Linked DNA regions of Solitalea canadensis DSM 3403. The protein of the gene in region 1 interacts with the protein of each later gene in a pairwise test. Links are inferred from orthologs where the notes say so. Each region holds a gene or a part of one and is shown on either strand. Other genes may lie near its edges. The genes, in order: topA and SOLCA_RS09065.

Region 1 (9,141 bases):
CAAGGTGAAACTGGTCCTGTCGGTCCGGAAGGCCCAACCGGTCCTCCCGGAATTCAAGGCCCAGAAGGTGCACAAGGACCTAAAGGCGATAAAGGTGATACAGGTATTCAAGGGCAGGTCGGCCCTAAAGGTAATACGGGGCCTCAAGGTCCAACCGGAGCACAGGGACCTCAAGGTATTGCTGGTCCTCCAGGAGATTGTACAACTGTTGTAGGGCCTCCGGGTCCGGAAGGCCCTGCAGGAGCAACTGGTCCACAAGGCCCAGCCGGTCAGAAGGGTGATACGGGAGCTCAGGGACCAGCTGGTGAAACAGGAGCAATAGGTCCGCAAGGACCGGCTGGTCCTGCCGGTTCAATTGAGGGAACTACTGCATCTGGCGATTTAAGTGGAACTTATCCCGGACCTTCAGTAATAAAACTTCAGGGATTTGCAGTTGCCAGCACAACCCCAGCTAATGGTCAAGTGCTGAAATGGAACGGAAGTGCATGGTCACCAGCTACCGAGAGCAACGGTTCTGCCTTTGCCCTTCCGTTTTCTCAAGGTTATAACGGGTCAGGAAATGCTTTTGAATTAACCCATAAAGGTAATGGTAAAGCTATAGTTGGCTTCAATTCCGGTACAGGTTCTGCCGGATTCTTCCAAATTACCGGAACTGGTAACAGCTCAAATGCATTAACCGGTATGACAAACGGTACTGGCTTTGCCGGTTATTTTCAAGGCTCCAATGCACTATTTACTGTTGGAGCTTTACGGTTTACCGGATTGGGCGAAGCAGCCGGAAAGGTACTTATGTCGGATGCAAATGGAAATGCAACATGGAGCACTGTTGATGGTACTGTTGGTCCTCCAGGCCCTCAGGGTCCACAAGGCCCTGCTGGTCCAAAAGGAGATTCCGGAGCAACTGGAGCAACAGGTCTTCAGGGAGATGCAGGTCCTATCGGTTTAACCGGAGCAACCGGTCCTTCAGGTCCAGTTGGTCCAAAGGGAGATCCAGGAGCAACTGGTCCGGCAGGTCCTTCCGGACCCCAAGGGCCTCAAGGTCCTGCTGGAAGTATTCAGGATGCTCCAGCAAGTGGCGATTTAAGTGGCAATTATCCCTCTCCAACAGTGGTTGGTTTACAAAACAGACCAATAGCTACTACAGCCCCTACAAATGGTCAACTATTAAAGTGGAATGGTACGGCATGGGCTCCAGCTACAGAATCAGGCGGATCAGGATTTTCAATTCCATTTTCAGCGAGTACCAATGTAACCGGTAATGCTTTTGAGATCACGCATTCTGCAAATGGAAAGGCTATTGTCGGCTTTAATAGTGGCGTTGGTAATGCTGGTCATTTTCAAATTGTAAATGAAAATAATACAGCTAATGCGCTAACGGGTATTACAAACGGAAAAGGTATTGGTGTTTATGGTGAAGCTTCAGCAGCAGGTACTGCGGCTTCCTTTAAAGCCATTGCTATTGGTGGGAAAGCTTTAGTTACAGAGGGTTCGATTCAACTTAAAGGACAAGGCGCCACTGCCGGCTATGTATTAACATCAGATTCAATTGGTAATGCTACCTGGCAGGTTTCCCAGGGTGGTGGAGTTGGCGGACCTAAAGTGGGTTTCGAAGCAGTTCCTCCAACTGATACTGCCAAGTTAATCGCCATTCCTACCAATAAATTGTATTCGCTAAAATTTAATAAGGAAAGCTATGATGATGGTGGTGTTTATGACACCTCTGGTGTATTTACTGCTCCTGTGGCGGGTGTTTACCACTTTGATGTGGCCGTTGCCGTGGATGCAACTTCATTTGCCGGATTGTCTACATTAAAACTCAATATAAACGGGAATTCGCACAGGGAAGCACTTAATCCTTCAAGGAATTCAGGTACTGTTACCTTAAACATAAGTACTAATCTAAAACTGGCAAAAGGTGATAAGGTTACTTTAGCTTTATTCTTACAGGCTGAAGAAACAACCAGAAATCTTTATTGGGGTAGTAGGTATAGTTATTTTGCAGGTAATCAGGTTTATTAGGCTATGAAAAAGTACGTATATATAGGGATGTTGCTTTTTATAGCTTTTGGTGTAAAGGCGCAGGTCGAAGTTAGTAGCCCGGGCTCAGCTAATACATTGGTTAAAATGGACAGACAGGTAGTTGCCAGTGGAGGTGGTTATTGTGTTACTTCCCAAGGAGTAAGTTTTCAGCATTGTTTCGGCGAAGTGATAGTTCAGAGTCTAATTCAGCCCAACCAACTACTAACGCAAGGATTTGAGCAGCCCCACTTATTAATTAACCGTTTTTCAGAAATAACAAAATCAAAAACATTTGAATTAATACTTTATCCTAATCCTACTTCTTATCTCACTAAAGTAAAATTTGTACTAAAGCAGCCTGCAAAAGTTAAAGTGGTAGTGATGGATGGTTTAGGGCGAATTTTAAATTCTTTTTCAAAAAATTATGAATTGGGAGCAGTTGAAATTCCAATTGATGTAAAACACCTGGCAATAGGAGGGTATTATGTTCAAGTTTATATCAATAATGAAAAATATGAACGTAAATTATTAATTGAATAAAATAATTAATGATCAAGATAATGGTAGCATAGTATTTTATCCAATTAAATGTAGAATAAAAGCAAAGTGATGGTTATGATTTGTTCAGTGTCTTAGCCAGAGTTAAAAAAAAGGTTTGTTTGAAACCTTTGATAATCAAAGGAATGATGTTTAAATTTAATAGTATGTTAAGAGCAGAAGATAGGCTTAACCGCTTTGGCATAATAATGGCGGATTGGCGAAGAACGTTAAACACTTCCATCCAAAACCATACTATTTAGGTAGAAAAAGTAATGCTTTTTGGGAATTGTTAAACAATTCCCTTTTTTATTGTTTTATGTATTTTTAAGAATTTGCGTTTATTTGCGAAAAATTTGAGTTTCTATGGCTAAAAATTTATTGATTGTTGAGTCACCGGCAAAAGCCAAAACCATCGAAGGGTATTTGGGCAAGGATTTTATGGTTAAGTCCAGCTTTGGCCATATACGCGACTTAGCTAAAGGTGATGATGCCATTGATGTAAATAACGACTTTGCCCAGAAATATGAAGTTCCGGAAGATAAACGCGCGGTTGTTTCTGAGTTAAAGAAATTAGCCAAAGATGCTGAGATGGTATGGCTGGCATCCGATGAAGATCGCGAAGGAGAAGCAATTTCATGGCATTTGTTGCAAACCTTAGGGTTGGATGAATCCAAAACTAAACGTATTGTTTTTCATGAGATTACTAAACCGGCGATTTTAAAAGCGATTGAAAATCCTCGCTCAATTGATTACGGACTGGTTCACGCACAACAAGCCCGACGTGTGTTGGATCGTTTGGTTGGTTTTGAGCTTTCTCCAATCCTTTGGAAAAAAGTAAAACCTTCTTTATCTGCCGGACGTGTTCAATCAGTAGCTGTACGCTTAATCGTTGAACGCGAACGTGAAATAAATCACTTTAATGCTGAAGCTCAATTTAAAATAACAGCGCTTTTCAGCACTGACGGTAAGAAGGTTAATTTAAAAGCTGAATTACCTCAACGTTTTAAAACTGCTGCTGAAGGCGAAAAATTTCTGACAGATTGCTTAGGTGCCAACTTCAAAGTGAACTCTTTGGAGGTAAAACCTGCAAAAAGAACTCCGGCTCCTCCTTTTACCACTTCGACATTGCAACAGGAGGCCTCCCGCAAATTAGGTTTTTCGGTAAGCAGAACGATGCAAGTTGCTCAACGTTTGTATGAGGCCGGAAAGATCACTTACATGCGTACCGACTCGGTAAACCTTTCGGATACCGCATTAAATTCAGCTGAAAAAGAAATCAGAACAGCTTATGGCGATCAATATCACCATTTAAGAAAATATAAAACGAAATCATCAGGGGCTCAAGAGGCTCACGAAGCGATTCGTCCTACTTATTTCAATGATCATACAATCGACGGTGAACCTGCAGAGCGTCGTTTATATGAATTAATTTGGAAACGTGCTATCGCCTCTCAAATGAGCGATGCAGCTTTTGAACGTACAAATGTTAAAATTGGCATTTCATCACGTACAGAAGAGTTTCAGGCGCAAGGTGAAGTGTTAAAGTTTGATGGCTTCCTGAAAGTTTATATGGAGTCTCATGATGATGAGGATGATGTAAATGATGAAGATACTTCAATTCTTCCTCCATTAACAAAAGGTCAGGCGCTTGAACTTAAGGAAATGACCGCTGCTGAACGTTTTTCTCGTCCCGCAGCAAGATATACAGAGGCAAGTTTGGTAAAGAAATTAGAAGAATTAGGCATTGGCCGTCCTTCTACCTATGCACCAACTATTTCTACCATCCAAAAACGCGGTTATGTTATTAAAGAGGATCGTGAAGGAAAACAGCGTCAATATCAGTTGTTTATCTTAAAAGATGGTAAGATTGAAAAGAAAACTGAGTCTGAAACATACGGAAATGAAAAAGCCAAGTTGTTTCCAAGTGATATCGGTGCTTTAGTAAATGATTTCCTTGTACAGCATTTTGAAAATGTTGTCGATTATAATTTCACAGCTTCTGTAGAAAAAGAGTTTGACGAAATTGCTCAGGGTATGAAAGAATGGACGGAAATGATCCACTCATTCTATACACCTTTTCATCAGGATGTTGAAAAAACGATTCAGACTGCAGACCGTGTCCGCGCAGATCGTGATTTAGGTATCGATCCTGAATCTGGTAAACGTGTTTCCGTACGCATGGGCCGCTACGGGCCTTTTGTTCAGATTGGTGAAACTGATGATGAAGAGAAGCCGCGTTATGCAAGCTTGAAGGCTGGTCAAATGATCGAGACTATTTCTTTTGATGAAGCATTGGATCTATTCAAATTGCCTAAGAAAGTTGGAATTTTCGAAGATAAAGAAATGACAGTAGCCATTGGTCGTTTCGGACCTTATATTCGTCATAATAATGCGTTTTATTCGTTAACGAAAGAAGACGATCCGTTTACTATTGATGAAGCTCGTTCTATTGAGCTCATTTTAGCCAAACGCGAAAAAGACGCTAATAAATTGATCAAATCATTTGATGAGGATGAAAATGTAAAAGTGTTAAATGGCCGGTGGGGACCGTATATTGCTTTCGGAAAGCAGAACGTTAAAATCCCTAAAGGCACAGATCCTGCATCATTAACATATGCTGAGTGTAAAGAATTAGCTGAAAAAGATGCTTCAGCAGAAAAAGCCGGAACAAAGAAGAAGGTTCCTGCTAAAGCAGCGGCAGCTAAGAAAGCACCAGCCAAAAAGACCGTAGCAAAAGCGAAAAAATAATTAGTTCATAGTTCATAGCAAATGGTTCATAAAAATCTGCTATGAACTATGAACCATTAACCATGAACTAAAATGAAAAAAGATCTTCCTGAAAATAAAGTTACCGATGTGGCGATGGCTGTGGCATTAGAAAATGAAAGTGCCGAAAGCAGGGTCTGGAATGTGTATCTGTTAAACCTGAAAGATCAGCCGTTAGAAACTGTCTTAATAAATTCCAAAGGTTATGGAAAGCACAACGGTAAAGATGTTAAAACCTCAGTTCTTCGTCATATTGTAGGTGAAGTTGGTGCAAATATGTTTGCAAAGATTGAAGCCATTGATGAGCAGGTATTTGGCTTAACGAATGAGTATTGGTTGAGCTTCTACCAAAATGGAGTTATTTACGATAAGAAGTTTATTTTCTTGCCTGAAAGTATTATTGACGACAACTTTGTTAAACTACCACTGATCGGAAAAGTGGGAGTTATGATCAAATAATAGGTTAACAATTTATTAAGAATGCGCTTCATTAGTTATCTGATGAGGCGCATTCTTTTTTATGTGCTATAAAGGAATTATAGTTTATGTATTAACTTTTTTGATGTAGCATTAATTATTTTTTACTATTCGTTTTTTTTATCACTTTTAAGGCATATTCTAAATATATGTCTACACTTCATACCTTTCGTCCGAGTCGAAAAAGACTCTTTAGCGCTATCTATACATCATTGTTAATTGTGGTTATTGGTTTTGTGGGAATTACTTCTTGTAAAAAGAAGCTTCAGGAGCCAGATAAAGCGTTTGGCCAGTACATAGAAGCATATACCTCTGGTTTGGTTTCGCGTCAAAGTCCAATAAGGATTCAGTTAGCTGTACAAACAGAAACCTTACATGCAGCAGAAGAACCGCTTGCTGATGGAATATTTTCCATTTCTCCCTCTGTTGATGGGAAAGCATACTGGGTAGACGCTCGTACCATTGAGTTTCGTCCGGATGAAACCATGAAAGCGGATCAATTGTATGAAGTTAAATTTAAGCTGGGCAAGATTACGGAGGTTCCAGATCAGTTTTCGACATTCGAGTTTAGTTTTTCTACATTAAAACCATCTTTTTCAATAGATTATAATGGGTTTGTGTCCATTGATAATTCATTGGAATGGATGAGCTACTCTGGTATAATTGCTACTGCAGATGGGGAAGATCCGGAAAAGGTAGAACAAATGATCACTGCTAATTTGGGTGGTAGAAAAATCAGCTTAAAATGGACACATGAGAATGATTTGCGTGTGCACAAGTTTGTTGTCGACAGTTTACACAGATCTAGTACCGCTCAGCAACTGGTTATTTCAGGTTCCGGACAACCGCTGAATGTTGATAAAAAGATTGATAAAAGGGTAGAACTGCCGGCTGTAGGTGATTTTAAAGTGTTAGAAGTTAGAGCTGTAAATGAACCTGATCAATACATTCTTATTCAGTTTTCCGATCCGGTGTCCATCAGTCAAGATCTCGAAGGCTTAATTGCCGTAGAGCAAGTGTCTGATTTACGCTTTACCATTACAGGTAGTGAAGTTAAAGTGTATGCACCTGATCATCTGAACGAAAATTATACAGTCAGAATAGCACCGGGAATTAAAAACATAATTGAAAAAGAATTACCTGCTCCATTGTCGGCAACGGTATTTTTTGAAAACCGCTATCCGAGTGTAGAAATCCCCGGTAATGGAGCCATCTTGCCAACAGGTGGTAAGTTAGTAATGCCATTTTTTGCTACTAACTTAAAAGCCGTTGATGTTACGATTATTAAAATCTACGAAAATAATATCCCTCAGTATTTGCAGGATAACAATCTGAATAGCGAATCATCTTACAATCTGAGGAGAGTTGGAAAACCTGTTGTTCAAAAAACAATCAGGCTAGATGTAGATAGAGGGGTGCAATTGCAAAAGAAAAACAGGTTTGCTCTTGATCTTGATAAACTTATCAGGACTGAACCGGGCGCAATTTATCGTATCACTATCGGATTCCGTAAAGAGTATTCATTATATAATTGTTCAGAAGCTGATACCGAAGAAAATGCAGCAAGTGAACGAGAGTACTATGGTGAAAAAATAGATGAAGATGACGAATTCTGGAGTCGTTATGACTCCTATTACCCTTATGGTTATAGTTGGGACGAACGGGAAGATCCATGTAAGTTTTCTTTCTACAATAAACAAAAATGGGCTGTTCGAAATGTATTAGCATCAAATCTGGGAATTATCGCCAAACGTGGAAATGATAACAACATGTTTGTGGCTATTACGGATCTCTTAACAACAAAATCTGTTGAAGGTGCCGAAATTCAGTTATTGGACTATCAACGCCAGGTTTTAGCATCGGGAAAAACGGATGCAGACGGTTGGGCTCGTTTCGACCTTCCTCGTCAACCATTTATATTATTAGCAAAAAGTGGGGTACAACGTGGTTATCTGCGTTTGGATGATGGAAGTTCGTTACCAATCAGCAAATTCAATTTAGGAGGAGAAGAGATTCAAAAAGGAATAAAAGGGTTTATTTACGGCGAACGTGGTGTTTGGCGCCCTGGTGATTCAATTTTTGTAAGTTTCATTCTGGAAGATAAAGAAAACAAGCTACCCCAGGGACACCCAGTAAGTTTTGAGTTGTATAATCCTAAGGGGCAGCTATACAAACGAATTGTTCAAACCAAAAATGTAAATGGTTTTTATGCATTTCCTACCGTTACTGAGGCAAATTCTCCAACAGGAAACTGGCAGGCAAAAATTAAAGTAGGCGGGGCAACGTTTCAGAAAACGATTCGTATTGAAACAATTATGCCGAATCGATTAAAAATAAACTTGGATTTCGGTGGAAGAAAAGAACTAAGTAAAGGACAAAATCCGACCGGACAATTAAATGCACGTTGGCTCTTCGGTGGAACAGCTCATAGCTTAAAAGCCAAAGTTGATGTTTCTTTGTCTTCAATTACTACCGCTTTTAAAGGTTTAGGTGAATATAATTTTGAAGATCCGGCTACTTCCTTCTCTACAGAGAATAAAACCATTTTTGACGGCCAACTGGATGATAATGGTAATGCCACTGTTCAGGCCAACATTTCAGCTGATAAAAATGCACCCGGAATGCTTAATGCGAATTTTCTTGTAAAGGTTTTTGAACCGGGAGGAAATTTTAGCATCGATAATTTCAGTATGCCATATCATGTATATAATTCATATGTTGGGATAAAAGTTCCGGAAGGTGATAAATACACCGGTATGTTGCCAACAGGAAGAGATAACCTGATTTCTATAGCGAACGTAACCACGTCCGGGGCATTAATTGGTGGTCAGCGTCAGGTTGAAGTGGAAGTCTTTAAAATCCAATGGAAATGGTGGTGGGATGAAACCAGTGATAACTTTAGCAATTTTACACAGGATGAATATAATAAGTTCATTAAAAGAGAAGCAGTAACCCTTCAAAATGGTCGAGGTAACTGGAATTTACGAGTAACTGATAATGATTGGGGCAGATACCTGGTTAGAATCAGGGATTTGCAAAGCGGCCATGTTACAGGTCAGATTGTTTACCTTGATAATCCTTATTGGAGTTCACGTTCTGATGGCAGCGGAACGACAGCTGCAACGATGTTAACATTTACCAGTGATAAGGAAAAATACAATGTAGGTGAAGATGTTAAACTAACGATTCCATCAGCACAAGGTGGTCGTGCGTTGGTAAGTATTGAATCGGGAAGTCGTGTGGTGAAAACCTATTGGGTAAATGCAGAAAAAGGAGAGACAAAGTTCAGCTTTAAAGCAGAAAGCAACATGTCGCCAAATGTGTTTGTCAATGTAACGC
Region 2 (9,050 bases), 770 kb from region 1 along the record:
GTTTTTTCAGTTCCAATGCTTCCAGCCAATGCAACACCAATGAATGCTGGTTATAGGTAATGTTAGCAGAAGATCCCATTTGATCATTAAAGCCCGAACAAATGGCCTCATAACAACTGGTTTGCTCTTGGGAGAATCCGTCAAGGGTGTAATCATTCGCTGAAAGTGAAATTGACTCTACGTAGGAGCTTGTTCGCTGAAAAAACACATGCATTTCTGGTGATACATACCCGATTTTCTTTTTAATCTCCCAAATGCTTTCACCGCCGCCTCTTTTTTGGTCAAATAACTGCACATCATTCAAATACACTTGTGGGTTATCTGCATTAATCAGACTTAGCAATGTTGATTTTCCTGAACCATTATGGCCTATCAATGCCCAATGTTCACCTTTTTTAACAGTCCACGATACATCATCCAGAATAACTTTATCCTCAAAACAAATATTCACATTCGACATATGAACGGCATTTTCAAATGCGTCATTCGCTACTGGCGACAATCGTTCTATTTCCTGCCATTCAATTTCGTTTTTAATGGCATTATAATGATTTTCCTGTTTAATAATGAGTTCATTGGGAATAACAATTCCGGATAGTTTACCTCCTTCCAACAGGAAGACCCGATCAGTACATGCCGGAATCTCTTCTGGAGAAGAAACCATGACAATTGTGATTCCCTCATTTTTAAGCCTTGTAATCAATTGATGCAGCTGCTGTCTGGTTTGTACATCCAATCCGATAAAAGGTTGATCTAAAACCATTAATTGTGGCTGTAAAAGCAAAGCCTGTGCTAACTGCACCCTTTTCCCCTCTCCGTTAGAAAGTTCAATTACCGGTTGGTCTAACTTTTCCTGCAAATGGAGCAAGTTAACTACATGATTCAAAAGGCTTTCGTCTGTATCCTTACTTAATATTTTATGTACGGTTGGAAACTGTCCCTCGTAATTTCGATCAAATCGTTGCCCGAAGTAGGAACGGGAATGAAAGGCAAATCTAAAGTCATGTTGCTGATGTACAAATATTTTACGTAAATCATTTGCAACAGTAATTGAACCCGAAGAAACCGGATAATGTCCCGCAATGATTTTACCCAGCGTTGTTTTTCCACTACCAGATGCTCCTGTAATAACAATACACTCTCCTTTACTGACCGTAAAGGAAGTTTCATGAAGGATCGTTTCTCCATGAACTTTAAATGAAATATCAGTTGCTTGAATTAAGGGGAGCATCAATAAAAAATTCTAACTACAATTTAATCTATTTAAGAAAGCTTTCTAAAGCCAAACGGTATCCATCAATACCCAAACCTACAATCACACCTTTACAATTGCTTGAAAAATAGGAATGATGACGAAACGCTTCACGTGCGTAAACGTTAGAAATATGAACCTCTACTACCGGGGTTTTAATGGCGGCTATTGCATCCGCAATGGCAATTGATGTGTGCGTATAAGCCCCTCCGTTTAAGATAATTCCATCATAGGAAAATCCTGTTTCATGGAGCTTGTCTATTAGTACACCTTCGCTATTACTTTGAAAATACGATAACTCAATAATCGGATATTTGGCTTTCAACTCCTCAAAATACTGTTCGAAAGTTTGGCTGCCATAAATCTCTGGTTCACGTTTACCAAGTAAATTCAGGTTAGGTCCGTTTATGATGAGTATTTTCATAAAATGTTATTATAATTATTAATCGTAGAAATTGTCACAATAATAGCCTTTGAAGTCTAATATTTCAAACGCAAGTAGTAATATTGAACATCGTATTAATTGATCAATGAATAGTGAACATTATATTAAAGCCTACCGATCTTATTTAAAACTGGAAAAATCGCTCTCGTCAAATTCTGTTGATGCTTATATTAATGATGTAAATAAACTATCCCAATTTATTGAATACAAACAACTAAACATTTCAATTACCCAGATAAAGCTTCAACATTTAAAAGATTTTTTAATGTGGATCTATGAATTAGGGATGGAGGCTAGCACTCAGGCGCGTATACTGTCAGGCTTACGTTCTTTTTTTCAGTATTTAGTTTTGGAGGATGTAATAGCAGATGATCCAACCGCTTTACTAGAGGGACCTAAGCTTGCAAGAAAGCTCCCCGACACGTTAAGTATTCATGAAATCAACAAATTAATCGATACGATTGACCTTTCTACTCCTGAAGGAATTCGCAACAAGGCAATGCTGGAAATGCTATATGGCAGCGGATTACGTGTATCAGAGTTAGTTAACCTGAAACTTTCATCTATTTACGCTGATGTAGAGTTTATGAAAGTGATTGGAAAAGGAAATAAAGAGCGTTTGGTTCCAATGAGCTCTTCCTCCATTAAGCATTTAACCATTTATAAAGAATCCATTAGAAATCATCAGGTTATAAAACAAGGTAATGAAGATATTGTATTCCTTAACCGCAGAGGCTCGCAAATGAGCCGGGTTATGGTATTCATCATTATTAAAGATTTGGCTGAAAAAGCGGGCATCAGGAAAACGATTAGTCCGCATACATTACGACATTCATTTGCTACGCATCTTGTAGAGGGAGGTGCCGATTTACGCGCTGTACAAGAAATGCTAGGGCACGAGTCTATTACTACCACCGAAATCTATACGCATCTCGACAGAGACTTCTTAAGACAAACCATTATCGATTTTCATCCAAGAGCCTAATTAGCTAACTCAAGTTGTCAGTTATTAGTTGTCAGTTAATAAAAAATAACTACTCCTTCGGAGTATAAGATCGGTAGAAACAAAGATTATAAAAGCAGTTTTTGCGCCGATAGGTGCAAAACTCATCGCCGTCTTGGCTAAGCCAAAACGGCAATAATTCTATATCAGTAAAAAGTGCAATCGTAACTTAATAGCTATTATTAACAGACAATATTAAACTATAAATCATTTATATCCAATGACTTATCTATCATATATTTAAGGATTTGTTTAATAGTCGGAAAATATCCACCGGCAATAAACATTGTCTTTCCTTCAGGAGTTATAACCAGGTTGGTTGGAAAAGTTCCTAGTTCCAATTTCTCCAACATATCTCCTACTCCGGCTATGTGTTTATAATTGAACGAACGACGAGTCAGGAAACGTTCAACCGTTTGTTTATTATCTGTTGAAAAAGCAAGAAAAACAACTTTCTCATTAGACTTGTATTCTTCAACCAACTCATTCAGTTCGGGCATTTCTTTTAAACAAGGAGCGCAGGTTGTAAACCATACATTCACAACTATCACCTTCCCTTTAAGCTGTTCAAAACTCAGTTCCTGACCGTCAATTGTGGTGAATTTTTCATTGGGAACATTTTCACCATGTTTAAAAAATGGATTGGGTGTACTTAACGTTTGTAATGCAGCATCTTTTTCCTGTGGAGTAGTTTTTAAAAGTTTGATCTCCGAAAATTCTCCCTGTTCATTTTTCAACTGCTGCATTTTATAGTCGCCTGTTAATAACAAGTAACTCATTTCATCATAAGAAATAACTTTATCGTTAATATCTTTAATAACAATATCAGATTTCTTCTGTTGCTGCTGAGCACAACTCAGCAATGGAAATAAACAGATAATAACTAGTAATCTCTTCATCATTATAAACCCGCTTCATCTAAATTTAAAACACAACGCTGACCCGACAATAACGAAAGATTGCCTTCCAGAGTTTCTTCAGCCTTTACATTATCAAACTCATGTGCATATCGTTTCTTTAACTCCTTGCGCTTAATCGCCTCAATGAAACGTCTTGCCTCTTCCTTATCCTCCAGTATTAATCCGGGAACTTTTTTAAGCTCATTCGTCTTTTCATCCTTTGCCACCATTGTTACGTAGGAGGTATTGGTATGCTTTATCTTCCGGGTTTTAACATTTTCACTTTCCACACGAATACCTATCACCAATGATGTATTCCCTACGTAATTAACCGAAGCATGTAATGAAACTAATTCACCTACTTCAACAGGTGCTAAAAAATTGACTTCATCCACAGAAACGGTTACACAGTAAGATCCGGCATGACGGGATGCGCATGCATAAGCCACTTTGTCCATTAATGATAGTAAAGTACCTCCATGAATCTTGCCGCCAAAATTAGCATAAGATGGAACCATTAATTCGGTGATAGTGGTCTGAGAGTATTTTACCCGGTAATACGGCTGTTCGTCGGTCATAGTTGTTGGTTTATTTATTTTTTGATGTTTGTTTTTCACCCCTAATAATCAAGCGCAATTATTTTAGAATTCCCTTCGCCATCCGATCTTTATCGTAAAGATCTTTCTTAATTTCAATATAAGCGAAACCGGCTTGCTCCATTACTTCCTTGGTTTGCAAACCCAATGCCTCATTGATCTCGAAATAAAGCGCTCCTCCTGTTTTTAATGCCTTAGCTGCAAAATTGGCAATTGAACGATAAAACAGTAAAGGATCATTATCTTCTACAAATAAAGCTAAATGAGGTTCAAAATCCAGTACATTTTTATGCATCTTTTCTTTCTCAGAATCGCGAACATAAGGGGGATTACTAACAATAATATCAAACTCTCTTTCATTTACGGGTTGCAACTGCAAAATATCGCACTGATAAAACTTTACTTCTGTTTTATTAAGCACAGCGTTTTGCATAGCTGTTTCTAAAGCACCATAAGAAATATCAAGACCTTGAACTTTTGCTGAATGCAGGTTTTTTTTTAAGGCAATGGGTATGCATCCGCTTCCGGTACAAACATCAAGAATAGAAATATCTTCTTTACTGTTCTTTTTCTGATCTGCCAATATCCAATGTACCAGTTCTTCCGTTTCGGGGCGCGGAATAAGCACATTTTCATTGACTTTTATCCGGCAACCATAAAATTCAGTTTCACCTAATACATATTGCACCGGTTTACCTGTTAATAATTCGATGAGCACCATTTCTATTGAGGTTACTTCCTGCATAGTCAATTCCCGAATTCCATTCATGGAAAGCTGTACCTTGTTAAACTTAAGAAGATGCATGAGCACTAACTGAGCAATACTACGAGCTTCCTGCTGATCATATAAAACGGAGAGCTTTTCCGTAAGGTGGTTTTCAAATTCTTTTACCAGTGGCATACAACAAAAGTAGTGATGTAACGCCAAGCCGCAAAGGCGCAAAGAAATATAATATCTCTACTATTCGATATTCTTCAATAACCAGGTTGTTGATTATCAAAATTACATCCACATGCCCCTCTACATAAAGACTTTTCTTAGCGTCATTGCGTCTTTGCGGTTATATTTATCTTACTTTTGCACTGCTCATGGATAAACATCAACTCTACATAAAACGTTGCATCGAATTAGCCCTTAACGGGCTTGGATCGGTAAGTCCGAACCCCATGGTTGGTGCGGTAATTGTATGTGACGAAAAAATCATCGGCGAAGGTTATCATAAACAATTCGGTAAAGCCCATGCGGAAGTAAATGCGATTAACTCCATATTGGAAAATTATGCTGATGCGGAGGAGCTATTAAAGCGCTCCACCATTTATGTTAGCTTGGAACCCTGCTCTCATCATGGAAAAACACCTCCATGTGCTGATTTAATTATCAAGCACAAAATCCCAAAAGTGGTTATTGGCTGTAAAGACCCCTATGAAAAAGTAAGCGGACGAGGCATCGAGCTATTAAAAAATGCTAGTATCGAAGTATTAACAGGCGTACTTGAAAATGAGTGTTTGGCATTAAATAAACGATTTATCACGCTTCAGACACAACATCGTCCGTATATTATTCTAAAATGGGCACAAACTGCCAATGGGTATTTTGCTCCAACTGATCATTCACAATTCTGGATTACGGGAAAAAGAGCTAAACAACTGGTACATAAATGGAGAAGTGAAGAAGATGCTGTTCTAATTGGTTCAAGAACTGCTTTGACTGACAATCCTCAGTTAACAGTTAGAGATTTCGCCGGAAGGAACCCAGTCAGAGTGGTTATAGACCGTCTTTTGAAGCTTCCTAAAGACTTGAACATCTTTAATAACGAAGCCAAAACGATTGTTTACAATGAATCAAAATTAGGTGTGGAAGGCAACGTTTATTATAACACCTTAGAATTCAACGAGTATTTACCTCAATTCATGATGTATCAATTGTATTTACAAGATATTCAGTCGGTTATTATTGAAGGAGGAGCAAATGTGCTTAACCAGTTTATTAACTATGGATTATGGGACGAGGCTCGTGTATTCACAGGAGAAAAGACCCTGGAAAATGGTACTCCAGCCCCAGCAGTTTCCGGTAAAGTTATCTCATCGGAAATGATCGACCAGGATGAATTGACAATTATTGCCAATAAAAACAATCCTTATATAGCGCTCTGAAAAGATATAAACATCTCACTAACCTTTAATTTACAACAATGTTTTACATATTTTTAAGCATTCTCTGCAGTGTTGCAGTTGCCGTTCTTTTAAAGCTTTTTAACAGATATTCTATTGACTCACTACAGGCTATTATAATTAATTATCCTACTGCCTTAATTCTATCTTATCTTTTCTTTAAACCCGATTTACAAATTGTAGGCCAGCACAGCAACCTGCTGCCAGAGTACACTATTCTTGCACTGCTGTTGTTATCGTTGTTTTATTTCATTTCAAGATCAATCACCTATTCAGGTATGGTGATAACGGCTGTAGCACAACGCCTATCACTCTTGATACCTGTTCTGGCTGCTTTTATCTTATTTGGAGAGCAATTAAACCCCATTAAAATTGCAGGACTCTTAACAGGCTTCCTAGCCATTATTTTATCACTTCCTTATACTAAAAATGAGGACGGCAATAAAAAGGCATCTGTATTTTTTCCATTGATCGTTTTTTCAGGAACCGGGGTTATTGATGTGCTGTTTAATCGGCTTGCCCAAAACAAAGAAGTTCCATTTACCACCGCGTTGTCGACTGTATTTGGAATTGCCATGTTTTTAGGGTTCATCGTACTTGCTTATTTGTTTACAACAGGAAAATCCAAGTTTTCTCTAAAAACTGCAATTGGAGGCCTATTGTTAGGTTCTTTCAATTTCTTCTCTATCATATTTTATTTAAAAGCACTCCATTTGGAGAGTACTAAGCCCTCGGTTATTTTTTCTGCACTTGATGTTGGGGTAATTACCTTGGGTTCAATTGTAGGTTTTTTCATTTTTAGTGAAAAATTAAGTCTGAGAAATAAACTGGGCATTTTAGTCGCTATTATTTCAATTATTATTTTTTCATTCGCTTAATGTTATTTGAAGATACATATCAAACTATAGCAGCTCCGGCTGAGGGTATTTTTCGAGATAAGGGAAGTAAATTCTTGGCCTATGCTTATCCGGTTAAAACGGAAGATGAGGTAAAAGAATGGTTGCAAGTATTGAAAAAAGAGCATCCTACTGCACGGCATCATTGCTATGCATGGCGTTTCGGACTTGATCGTTCCGTTTTTAGGGCCAATGATGATGGAGAACCTTCCGGAACTGCGGGAAGACCGATTCTGAATGTCTTACTGTCCAAAGATGTTACCAATGTGGTTGTATTTGTGGTTAGGTATTTTGGAGGAACATTATTAGGTGTACCCGGCTTGATAAATGCCTATAAAACAGCAACCATAGAAGCCTTGAATAATGCTGCAATAATTCAAAAAACTGTTAATGATGTTTATCGTGTTGATTTTGAGTATTTACAGATGAATGATGTAATGAAGGTACTTAAGGACGATGCCATAAAAATTCTTAATCAACAGTTTGACAATGCCTGTTCAATTGAATTTGAGTTAAAGAAATCGGAGGTTAACCGATTAATAGGCAAACTGGAAGGTTTAAAGGCAGGGATTCACTATTTAAGGACAGTATAGCACCTTCCCTTTCAACTATTTCTTTTCTAAAATTGTAAATTTAAGCACAATCAATAAATCTGTCATTAATGCTAATTTCCGAAACTGATCTGATTTTAAACCCAGATGGATCTGTATACCATTTAAATCTATTTCCTGAAGATATTGCTGATACCATAATTACAGTTGGAGATCTGGAGCGTGTAGGCGAGGTTTCTAAATATTTCGACAAAATCGAGTTAAAAAAGAATAAACGAGAATTTGTTACACATACTGGAAGTATTGGAAATAAACGAATCACAGTGATTTCTACAGGAATCGGGACAGATAATATTGATATCGTTTTCAATGAGTTAGACGCTTTGGTAAATGTAGATTTTCAAGAGCGTATAGAAAAAAAGGTACATAGATCGTTAGATATTATCCGTATCGGAACGTCTGGCAGTTTACAACCCGACATCCCAATGGATACTTTGCTCTTTACCACTTACGGAATCGGATTTGATAATTTAATGCGCTATTACGAATATGAGAATTCCAATACTGAGTTAACTATTCTAGAAGCACTAAATGAACAATTATCTTTTAGTCCGTATGTATTTTCTGCGGATAAAACATTGAAAAGTAAATTATCAGAAGGTATGCTTGAGGGCATGACCGTTACCTGTAGTGGATTTTATGCTCCCCAGGGACGAACGATCAGAGTTCCCAACCGCCATCCCGATTTTATAACTAAATTACAGCAATTCACTTATAATGGTTCCAGAATTACTAACCTAGAGATGGAAACAGCCGGGATTTTAGGAATGGCAAAAGTGTTGGGACACAAAGCTTGTTCAATAAATGCTATTTTGGCAGCTCGACTTGAGAAAAAGTTTAGCAAGAATCCCTCTGCAATTGTTGAAAAAGCAATTAAATTAGTTTTAGAACGATTAACCGCTTAACCAAAATAAAATGAAAGCATTAGTTCTTGAAGGGTTAAATCAACCTTTAACAGTAAAAGAAGTGGAAACTCCATCATTACTACCGGATGAAGTTTTGGTAAAAGTTAAAGCCGCATCATTTAACCATAGAGATAACTGGATTCAGGTTGGATTATATGCCGGTATTAAATACCCTATTATTCTGGGTTCTGATGGCGCAGGTGTTGTAAGTGAGGTGGGTGAAGATGTTGACAAGGCCTGGCTAAACAAGGAAGTGCTTATTAACCCTGGG

What was found.
Region 2: the proteins of topA (region 1) and SOLCA_RS09065 interact in binary tests that used the Escherichia coli proteins (3 or more experiments, as listed by UniProt). The link is inferred for Solitalea canadensis DSM 3403 from one-to-one orthologs.

What each region holds. Positions count from the first base shown.
Region 1 is NC_017770.1:1,430,196-1,439,336, forward strand. The notes cover bases 2,557-5,614. They hold topA (type I DNA topoisomerase), read left to right. Parts: upstream 2,557-2,922; coding sequence 2,923-5,307; downstream 5,308-5,614. Other genes in these bases: SOLCA_RS05845 (T9SS type A sorting domain-containing protein), read left to right, coding at 2,557-2,559; SOLCA_RS05855 (hypothetical protein), read left to right, coding at 5,380-5,614. Also shown: SOLCA_RS23730 (collagen-like triple helix repeat-containing protein), read left to right, coding at 1-2,019; more of SOLCA_RS05845, read left to right, coding at 2,023-2,556; more of SOLCA_RS05855, read left to right, coding at 5,615-5,784; SOLCA_RS05860 (alpha-2-macroglobulin family protein), read left to right, coding at 5,952-9,141. UniProt on the Escherichia coli protein: Releases the supercoiling and torsional tension of DNA, which is introduced during the DNA replication and transcription, by transiently cleaving and rejoining one strand of the DNA duplex.
Region 2 is NC_017770.1:2,198,574-2,207,623, forward strand. The notes cover bases 6,084-9,050. They hold SOLCA_RS09065 (IMPACT family protein), read left to right. Parts: upstream 6,084-7,244; coding sequence 7,245-7,856; downstream 7,857-9,050. Other genes in these bases: ribD (bifunctional diaminohydroxyphosphoribosylaminopyrimidine deaminase/5-amino-6-(5-phosphoribosylamino)uracil reductase RibD), read left to right, coding at 6,084-6,349; SOLCA_RS09060 (hypothetical protein), read left to right, coding at 6,388-7,245; SOLCA_RS09070 (nucleoside phosphorylase), read left to right, coding at 7,925-8,779; SOLCA_RS09075 (zinc-binding dehydrogenase), read left to right, coding at 8,790-9,050. In the rest of the region: SOLCA_RS09025 (ATP-binding cassette domain-containing protein), read right to left, coding at 1-1,231; aroQ (type II 3-dehydroquinate dehydratase), read right to left, coding at 1,260-1,676; site-specific tyrosine recombinase XerD, read left to right, coding at 1,783-2,682; SOLCA_RS09040 (TlpA family protein disulfide reductase), read right to left, coding at 2,901-3,599; SOLCA_RS09045 (acyl-CoA thioesterase), read right to left, coding at 3,602-4,177; prmC (peptide chain release factor N(5)-glutamine methyltransferase), read right to left, coding at 4,236-5,096; more of ribD, read left to right, coding at 5,285-6,083.